Regions from separate parts of the Paenibacillus sp. NPDC101420 genome, predicted to be linked through region 2. Evidence: riboswitches for the same ligand, from Rfam matches in the RefSeq annotation. Region 2 holds a riboswitch; each other region holds the start of a gene.
The links. Region 2 has a riboswitch for cyclic di-GMP ahead of ACQKMP_RS19050 (anti-repressor SinI family protein). Riboswitches for the same ligand answer to the same signal wherever they lie in the genome.

Region 1: it holds a riboswitch for cyclic di-GMP, as region 2 does, so the genes downstream of both, ACQKMP_RS19620 (choice-of-anchor A family protein) here and ACQKMP_RS19050 (anti-repressor SinI family protein) in region 2, are expected to answer to the same signal.
Region 3: it holds a riboswitch for cyclic di-GMP, as region 2 does, so the genes downstream of both, ACQKMP_RS10780 (thiamine pyrophosphate-binding protein) here and ACQKMP_RS19050 (anti-repressor SinI family protein) in region 2, are expected to answer to the same signal.

Annotation. Positions count from the first base shown of each region.
Region 1 is NZ_JBNNSE010000004.1:389,681-392,945, reverse strand. Features, by position in the region: partial or broken gene ACQKMP_RS19620 (choice-of-anchor A family protein) at 1-1,179, opposite strand, end outside; cyclic di-GMP riboswitch class I at 1,290-1,380, opposite strand; gene ACQKMP_RS19615 (hypothetical protein) at 2,062-2,265, shown strand; gene ACQKMP_RS19610 (winged helix-turn-helix transcriptional regulator) at 2,710-3,084, shown strand; gene ACQKMP_RS19605 (NAD(P)H-dependent oxidoreductase) at 3,149-3,265, opposite strand, start outside.
Region 2 is NZ_JBNNSE010000004.1:261,382-264,646, forward strand. Features, by position in the region: gene ACQKMP_RS19045 (2-oxoglutarate dehydrogenase E1 component) at 1-851, opposite strand, end outside; cyclic di-GMP riboswitch class I at 1,323-1,407, shown strand; gene ACQKMP_RS19050 (anti-repressor SinI family protein) at 1,435-1,590, shown strand; gene ACQKMP_RS19055 (helix-turn-helix domain-containing protein) at 1,793-2,122, opposite strand; gene ACQKMP_RS19060 (TasA family protein) at 2,292-2,897, opposite strand; gene sipW (signal peptidase I SipW) at 2,989-3,265, opposite strand, start outside.
Region 3 is NZ_JBNNSE010000002.1:445,114-448,378, forward strand. Features, by position in the region: gene ACQKMP_RS10775 (carboxymuconolactone decarboxylase family protein) at 1-116, opposite strand, end outside; gene ACQKMP_RS10780 (thiamine pyrophosphate-binding protein) at 127-1,770, opposite strand; cyclic di-GMP riboswitch class I at 1,889-1,984, opposite strand; gene ACQKMP_RS10785 (methyl-accepting chemotaxis protein) at 2,175-3,265, opposite strand, start outside.

The DNA of each region.
Region 1 (3,265 bases), 130 kb from region 2:
CGTTGGTGTTGGCGTCACGGTCGGCGTTGGTGTTGGCGTCACGGTCGGCGTTGGTGTTGGTTTTGGTGTGTGTGTTGGCTTTGGTGTGTGTGTCGGCTTCGGTGTCGGTGTTGGCTTTGGTGTGTGTGTTGGCTTCGGCGTTGGTGTTGGCTTCGGTGTCGGTGTCACGCACGGCGTAGGCGTCACGGTCGGCGTTGGCGTTGGTGTTGGTGTCACGGTCGGCGTCGGTGTTGGTGTCACGGTTGGCGTTGGTGTTGGCGTCACGGTCGGCGTCGGTGTTGGCGTCACGGTCGGCGTTGGTGTTGGCGTCACGGTCGGCGTTGGTGTCGGAGGTGGTTCTTCCCCTCCATATGGATACCAATGCATCTGCACTCCACCAGCAAATCCCTTTGCAATCAGCGTCCCATGCAGTTCACCGGAATTATAAGTTACTTTTGCAAGCGGAGCTAGGATAGTTCCTTCTATTGTTAAACTTCCAATGTCAACAGTGCTAGCTTCATAAAAATTAAATAATACCTTGTTAGGGCTACCTCCCCAGATTTGAAAGCTTGGAATGTTAACTGAACTTCCGCTAACGTTAATGATAACTGTGGCGCTATTTGCAATATTAAACTGTAAGCCATTAGCACCAGCGAAATCGGCAGCACTAAGATTAAGAACGTTAAATGGTTCCGAAGCATCAATCGTTATTTTCCCATATTCCTTTTTGAAAGTTCCTATTGTAGCAAGCGAAGAGAATTCATTAGAACGTCCAATAAGAAATTGCTCTTCAGCATCAAAATCAATAGGAGTCCCTTTTCTCGCTGGTTCTTTAAGATCTACACCGTTGCTGGAAAAAACACCACCATAAACGGATGCTCCATGAACAGTCCCATTAGTAAAACTGATGTCATTACCAGCGATAAGAACATCTCCACCTGGATTATCCTTGGATACGCCGTAATTCTGCAAAGTAATATTACCTTTGGCCGCAAGGCGCCCATGAACCTGATCATTAGATTGTTTGAAATCCCCAAAAATAAAAGTATTAAAATTCCCTGCAATACCTAACACAGGTGTAGGAGTATAGGGAAGCACCTCCCCAGCCGCATTTACCAAATGACCTCCAGAAAGACCACTACCTACTGTCAAAATCCCCGCTAATACTAGTGCAAGCAGCGGTTTCATTCTTCTTTTCAAAAAGCACACCTCCTAAAACTATGATTTATATTTAATCAGAATAATTACCAGAAACTCTAAAGGACCTAACAACAAAAAAGACCGCCAAAAAAGAAGTGGAATTCCCTTCTCATGGCAGTCGGACGGTCATAGCGCATTTAAGACACTTTAGACTCCTGGACTTTGCGTCCCACCCTTTCAGGCGGTTTGCTATTATCATGATAATATATGTATTGACTTGCGGATTAGAACTAGCATTTTAAGCATCCTATTAAATAATCGTCTATGACTTTTAATACTTTTGAACTAATAATAGTTTAGCGCTCCATCCCCACAATTGTCAATCAATTCCTTTTGATATCCATACGCGTAAGCAAGCACAAAAAAAGCGCCTAAAGGCGCTTCACACAAAGGTTTTCCTTCAATTTTAAAGTAACTTTATCCAACCTAATATCGATATCCATAATGAAATACTTAGAATCAAACCAAATACCATTCCACGGTGGAGACTTCCTTCCTCTTTCATCCTAATTCTCCCTTTATATAAGTCTGAAGCATTATTTTTTATTATTACAATTTTAATATATTTTATTCTTTCTAATTTAGTTGTGAATTCAATCACATTGGACTAGCTGTTTAGAAATACCATTGATTATTTTTGGAATATCGGGGTAGAATACGAATATACGTTCCCATTAGAGGTGATGAGATTCATGAATAGAGCTGAAAGCAGGGACAACATGCTGGTCAAATCTTATTTATTGCTTCCGATGATTTTATCAGCTTTCGAACGGGACTCCGCCATTCTATTCTGCACATTTACGAACACCTACCCCCTATCTGGAGGTTCTTGAAACAGCCGCAGCAGTTGCTACAACAGATCTAAGAGATGTTCGTTCAGAGATGAGAAAACGGGGAATCAAGGTTTATGAGCAGAACAGACTTAACACGGGGATAGAAGCCAAATTTATATGTCGTGGATACCATGAACGAATGCTGCTGTTAAACGACATCGTCGCTGCCCAAGCTGCCATTCATATGCGCAGATATCTCGGTCTGGATATTTCATCTTTTAAGAGCTATGAAGAGCAATATCAGATTAAGTGAAGTAGCGAAGAAGCTGCCCCCCCTCCCTCATTTAATTAGCGAACAAAAAAATAGGCCTTACCATGGGAGTTGGCAAGACCTGAGAGATTTATACCACAAAACACTGGGGGGTGTTTGGTGTCTTCAATATATACCTTGAACCTGAAAATAAGATGATGCTCACATGAAAATTACATTAAAAACTTCAATTCGTCGCTTAGGCTATCCGCTTGGCACTTTTGATTTCCAACCAAAGAGGCCCGCTTCGCCGACAGAGAAAATCGACCGATTGATAGTTAGCCACGAGTGCTTTGAACAAATTGTTTCAAAATGATATAGTGAATTCGTTCTCACAGGATGACTTGATAGCAGGTTGTAAAACATAATAAAGTCGGGACCTCAGTACGGAGCGACAACAGGCGTTTGCCTTTTCGTTGAATATTTTCTGAAGGAGGGTAATAGCCCATGAGTGATGAAATCTGTATACCGCCTGGCATTCAACAGAAGGACACTAGCTTTGGCTACACCTTGTCTATTATTAGTGGTAAATATAAAATGACTATTCTCTACTATCTCTCTGAAAACAAGATCGTGCGGTTCAATGAACTGCAACGGGGTATCGGTACAATACCTTTTAAGACATTAAGCGTTATGTTGAAAGAACTGGAAACCGACTGTCTCGTCAGGCGCGAGGAATTCCCCCAGATTCCCCCTAAAGTTGAGTATTCCTTGACCGAGAAGGGCCAATCGCTTATTCCGGTGCTGGATATGATGTGCACTTGGGGAGAGAAAAACTTCGTTCCAGCCGCGCAAGAGATAACCATACCTTTTACGATTTAACGACAACTTATGACAAAAGCAGCATTTCCATTAATGAAAATGCTGCTTTTTGCTTCAAATCTAATTACATATTTTCGATAAATTCAACATAGCCTTGCGAACTGATATCCAATTTATTTAAGTAATCCGTACTTCCTACCGTCTCAGATTCCGTGCCATAAATGGCATAGAAGGAACGATA
Region 2 (3,265 bases):
CCTTCGGAAGGGAAAAGCTCCTTGTTCGGAGAATGATGAAACTCTGAAAATATAATGTCATAAGGTTTGCCCAAAATATGTGCAAGAACGTTGAGGCGACCACGATGCGCCATGCCCATCAGAATATGCTCTGCGCCGTCATGCGCAGCAGCGCGTACGATTTCATCCAGCATCGGTACGAGTGCGTCATTGCCTTCCAAGCTGAAACGCTTCTGACCCACAAAGGTTTTGTGAAGGAAGGTTTCAAATTGCTCTACTTGGATCAGGCGGTTTAGCAGCTCTTTACGTTCTGCATTATTTAAAGGCGCTGGTGAGCTTGTGGATTCTGCCTGTCTGTTCAACCATTTCAGTTCTTGTTCTTCATGCACATGCCCGAATTCATAGGCGATTGTCTTGGTGTAAGCCTGACGCATACGCTGAACTGCATCCCATCCGGTATGCACATCATTCGGCGCATTCTCCCAAATGAGCGTGGCAGGTAGTGCGAGCAGATCCTCACGAGTCAGCTCATAGGTTTCGAGTTCAAGATATTTAGCCATGGGATTGTGATCGCGCTCAAGCGGATCAATATCAGCGGCCATATGGCCATATATACGAATATTAGCGATTAGCTTGGAAGCTCTTACTGCCTTTCTAAGCCATTCGGTGTCTCCCGAAATGCGAGGCTGTGGAGCCGGTTCGCTATCCGGTGTTAGGGGTGGGGGACCCGAATTTGTAAAAAGCTCGCGATAATTATTCTCTACGGTGGAAGGATCTTTCACAAACTGTTCATATCTTTCTTGAATGTAGCCTAAATTGGGTCCGTAATACTTACTCCAAATGGATTCGTTATAGGGCTCTTTGGCTGCCATGAATACATCCTCCTTAACGGATGAACTCCATACGTGACATTTTGTGTCAACGCTTACTGGAGCTGTGATGATTGCGGTTTCATTTCTCATCTTATTGTGCTACTTTCCACACGTGTAATCAATTCATTCTTTCGTCCAATACGTTCGCAAAATGGTATGGGTTAGCTTGTTCTAATGAAAAGAACGCTGTTTCTTCTCATTACCCATTCCTAAGGCCCACTAAAATGATTCTAATATCCTTATTTTTAACTAATAGGGAAGGAAGTATCATTATATTGGCTTAATTAATTTTATGAATGGGACGAGTATCGTGTTAATAGGACAAGATATCGCACAAAAGCGCTTCTATTTTTTGTTTTTTAATGGAAAAACTAATCAGAAATCGACACACTTTTCCACTTTAGTATAGTATAATGTTATTGCAGTTAGCGATTTTCATATATTTCAAAGTAGATCCTTTCGTGTAAAGGGTCCAGTAAAAGGTAAACCTGCCGAAAGACAGGGGCACAAAGTCGCGGGTCTAAGGTAGAAATACTATGACAGCCGGATTGCCTGGGGACGTAAAATCTTAGGAGGAGATTTTTTGGACAAGTCCAACCAGGGAAGCAACAGAGAACAGCAGGTCATTGATCTAGACGTTGAGTGGGTACATTTATTATTAGCAGCTAAGAAGGCTGGCATAAAGGCAGATGAAATTCGTCGATTCTTTCATGAGAAGACTGTGCAAGCCGTGCAGTAATACATTTAGTGCGTTATATTTTGAAAAAGGGCCCAGCAATAACTCGCTGGGCCCTTTTTCGGTATATAAGAAAGTATACAAGATAAATAGTCCTTATATTTTACTAGAATATAAAACGCCTTCGCGGTCCATGTTAGGAGGGCGAGGGCGCTTATGTTTAATAGTATGAGTAGAAGAGGATCTTATCAGGTCAGGTGGAATATTAATCCTTCTGATCAAGGCGCCATTTCTGGTAGTCCAGAAACTCCTTGAATTCGCGTTTGCTTATGCCTGAGGCCATAGCTTCCTGCACCAATCGGAACCATTCCGAATCTAAAGGTGACTCCTCAGCATCATTAGGTTCTCCATAGAGCAAAGCGTGGATGGATACCTGAAGCGCATCGGCGATCTTTTCGATAAACTGGATTGAAGGATTGGATTGGATGTTTCTCTCCACATTGCTAAGATACGACTTAGCAACATCCGCTCTGTCCGCAAGCTCAGATAGGGACAATCCCTTTTCTAGGCGGAGATGCTGGATACGTTGGCCCATATTTTGTGACACTATGCTGACGCCCCTCCGTAATTTTTGTTATTAGTATAGCAAATATCATTAAATTCGACAAAGTTTATTGTAAAGAGAAGAGCAGCATCTACTTATCCGCTTTCCGGAATCAGGATCTGCTGCTCTTCGAGTATTATATTAAATTATTCTATTAATCTTAGTAATCTTTTTTAGCACCTTGTTTAGCTACGAAATCCCATGTCAGGGTTATGCTATCGCCTTGGAAAATATTTTGATCTTGGTTATTTTCCACAAATTCGAATTGGACGGAGAAGCTGTCATTGGTGCCGGCTTTAATACCAGATGCTTCGGTGAAGAGTTGATCCCAACCAGTATTTTTTACGAGATCCGGATGTTGAGATTTTAAATCAGCAAGCGTAGTTTGATAGACTACATCTTCTGGAGAAACTACGGTTCCTTTATCGTTATTTCTAAGGAATTTGACCTTAATGAATTGGGCTAAATCCAGGTAGTTGTCACCTTTAGCATCCGTAATTTGAGTGGAAGTGTTCAGAATAATAGATCCGATATCGAGCGAACCATCGTTTTTCAATTTGAAGGATTTGGTTACAGTATCACCTGGTTTTAGGTTTGGAATATTTACGATAACTGAAGGGTCGGAGTTCAAATCGAGTGTACCTGCAGCAAATGTAGCAGTGCTTTGTGCAGTGTCACTAAAGTAAGCGAAGGTTCCTCCACCAATCAATGATAAACCCAGTGCTGCTGATGCTACGCCAAGACCCAATGTTTTTTTGATACCCATAATTAAAATTCCTCCTCGGTTTTGTGGTTTTTTTTATAAAAGTTATATATTGTAACTTCCGGTTCGTAAGCGGAAGCGGACAATCAACGAATTACTGTATTTCAGTTGGGGGTGGAGAGGCGGGCAGTATAGCAGCATTTTTCTTTTCGAGTGCAGCTACAGCCTTCCATGACGAATACAGAGCATAGAGCAGGAGCATCAAGCCTGGTACGATCATGAGCATGACACTTCCAGCTTTGGAAACTGCGAAATTCATAGCGTAACCTACGTAAGGTACGGTGACCCCGGTATACTCAGCTACAACATTCGTGGAACTGGTAGGGTTCATATCAGGCGCATCATTGTTATCGCCTTTCGTGCGATACATG
Region 3 (3,265 bases), on a different contig from region 2:
ATAATAAATTCAGCCAAATCGGGGAAATGTTCTTTAATCGGAGCCAGTGCTTTAGCTCCGTAGTCTCCAGAGAGATTCGTGAAGTGGTTCAGACCACTGTTTACATTGTCTTTCATAAGTGACCTCCTAATTTAGGTTCAAAGTACGGTGAGCAGTCGGAGGGACCTCATCACGGTCTGTTAGCAGTTCAATGACGGCAACACGGTTGATGGCAACAGCGTCCTTGATGGCTGTTTCGAACTCCTCCGCTGTCTCACATTTGTAACCCTTAGCGCCTAGTGATTCTGCGAATTTCACAGCATCCATAGGGACTTCGTAGATAGTTCCGTCAATACGTCCTGTAGTTTTTTCCATACCTTTTAGAGCCATATCTAGCTGTTTATTATTCACAACAATGAATATGACAGGAATATCCTTGCAGACAGCAGCGTTAATCTCTGCGCCTAGCATCATAAAGCAGCCGTCTCCTGTAATGCAGAAGATCGTTTCTTCTGGAGCAGCAACCTTTGCACCAATCGCCATCCCGATGGAATTACCCATACAAGCAAAGTAAGCATCGAAAACAAAACTGCCCGGTTTCTTAACCTTGTACCATTTCGCAGCATGGAAACCGTGACTTCCATCATCAACAAAGACTGTGCTGTTATAAGGAATCAAATCACTCATCGTACTCAAGACCGATGCAAGTGAAAGGTTTGGTAAAATCGGAGGCTCTTCGGTATAATCGGAATTTGTCGGTGCTTCGCGTTTTGTGATGTTGTTCGTGTCAATATTATTGAGATAGTAAACTAGATTGTCGCGTAGATCTCCAGTCACTGGAATCGTTTTAGAGAACAATATTTTTCCGACAAAAGTCGGATCGCTATCAAACTGAATTAATGTTGCAGGATGATTTTCCCTTTTAAGATTACAAATAGTCATATCACTTAAACGTGACCCGAGAACGATAAATAGATCACTTTGATTCAGCAAGTCATCCCCATGGGTACAACCGCCTACTCCAATTGGACCGTGATAGAGTGGATGATCCCAAGCTATAGCCCCTTTACCACCTGGAGATGTAACTACAGGAATATTAAATGTTTCCGCTAATTGAATTAGCTCACTATGTGCTCCTGAGCGGTTAACGCCTTTACCCGCGATAATTATTGGATTCTTAGAGCTATTTATAGCATCAAGTACACGGTCGATATTAGCATGGCTAACCAGTGATTCGCGTTCAGGGATTACAATATTACATTCCTCTAGCAATTCCGTTTGTACATCAAAGGGAATACAAAGGTGAACTGGACCACGATTACCGCTCAAAGCAATGGATATGGCATGATTAAAGATTGTGTTAAAGTGATCTCCACGTTCAATAAGCTTGCTATATAAGGTGGCAGGTCTAAACATATCAGCTAAATCAGCTAGAAAAGAAGTAGAGTCCTGACATTGGGGAATTCCAAGCTCTTTAATAGATTGATGGCCAGTAATAAATAGGACAGGTAGGTTGTTAGCCTTAGCATGTGCTGCTGCAGTTAATAGGTTTGTTCCACCAGGACCTGAAGTACCAAAAGCTACACCTAGTTTTCCAGTTTTAAGCGCATACCCGGCTGCTTCGAAGCCGGAACTGGACTCATGTCTCCCAGGAATAAATTCAATACCGTAATCTACCATTTTAAGAACAATAGGACAAATGGATTTCCCAATAATACCAAAGGAATGGGTAACTCCTAGGTTCCGTAGTGCTTCCGACATGTAATCTGCGACTGTCTTCAAAAAATACACCTCACAAGTTGATTGTTATTTTAAAATCAAACATTAGAAAACCTGTGCTCTGAATTAGGGCACAGGTTGGTGGCATAAATCGCCATAGAGACTGAACAATTGTTCAGTCGTCTTGGTTTTCTGCAACCTGGCAGTCATGGCCTCTGATTAAAAATGAGGCTGTAGATCCATGGTTTTGCGTCATCCTCTTTCGAAGATTTTGCCAATATTAATTTTAAAATTTATAAGAAGAATTTTCCTTTACAATATATTCCTAGAGTACCTTTGTCAATATATTTTCGCAAATTAACTCGAATTTTGACGAAAGTCTTGTCCAACCTATGAAATAATAGATATAAAAAAACTCCCCCTAAGTCAAAACTTAGGAGGAGTTTTTGGTCTTGTTTATATGATTTGCAAGTGACTTAAAACTTGAAAATATGGATAGTCTTCTGTAGATTAAACACAGCCTGTGTCATTTTCTCAGTTTCTTCAGCGACGGACTGCAGGGCATTAATTTGTTCATTCATAGCGGCGGATACTTCCTCGGTGCCGGCAGCGGTTTGCTGTGTGATTGCAGAGATATTCTCTATTGCACTTGAGATTTTCAAGGCACTTTCCAACATCAGATCACTTTCAGCAGAGAAGGAAGAGATTTGCTCGGTAATATACTGCACACTTTGCACAATTTGAGCAAAGATATGAGCAGATTGAGTGATCATCTCATTCTGTACCTGTACGACTTCTTCGTTGATAGCGATATTGTCAATCGCTTGTTTGATATCAGTTTCGATGCTCCGAACTAAGCCAAAGACTTCCTTCGTTGAAGCCGTTGATTCTTCGGCAAGTTTACGAACCTCCTGTGCGACTACAGCAAATCCTCGACCATGCTCCCCGGCGCGTGCTGCTTCGATGGAGGCATTCAGCGATAAGAGGTTGGTCTGCTCAGCGATCTCTGTGATGGTTTTTGTAATCATCGTAATTCCGCGAGCATTATGAGACAGGGCTTCGATAGTATCAGCTACTTTTTGAGTAGCCTGGATGTTTTTGCGCATGCCTTCAGCTTGAGTATCAACGGACTGCCGTCCTTGTTCAACTAGTTCTAATGTATGTATTGAACGTCTGTTCATTTCTTTCGTTGAGTTCGTATAATTGGATACTTTATTCTCAATATCTTTAATGGATTCTGTCATTTCAGCGATATCCGTAGATATTTCATTTGCACCAAGAGCTAGCTCGTTAGACGAAGAGGCTACCTGTGCCATGACAATTTTCAAATTCTGATTCTTATCTTCGATTCCACGGCTTGCATCCATAACTTGACGAGTGATTTGTGATGCTTCTGTCAAAATCTTCTTGAGCTTGTCAATCATAGTATTAAAGGAACGACTTACGTCCCCCATAGACCCGTTCTCATCGGCTCTACTAGTAAAATCCCCTTTTGAAATACTATGAGATACATTCGCGATGTCATCAAAAGAAGATGTAAGCGTTCTCTCGATAAAGCGGGCCACGG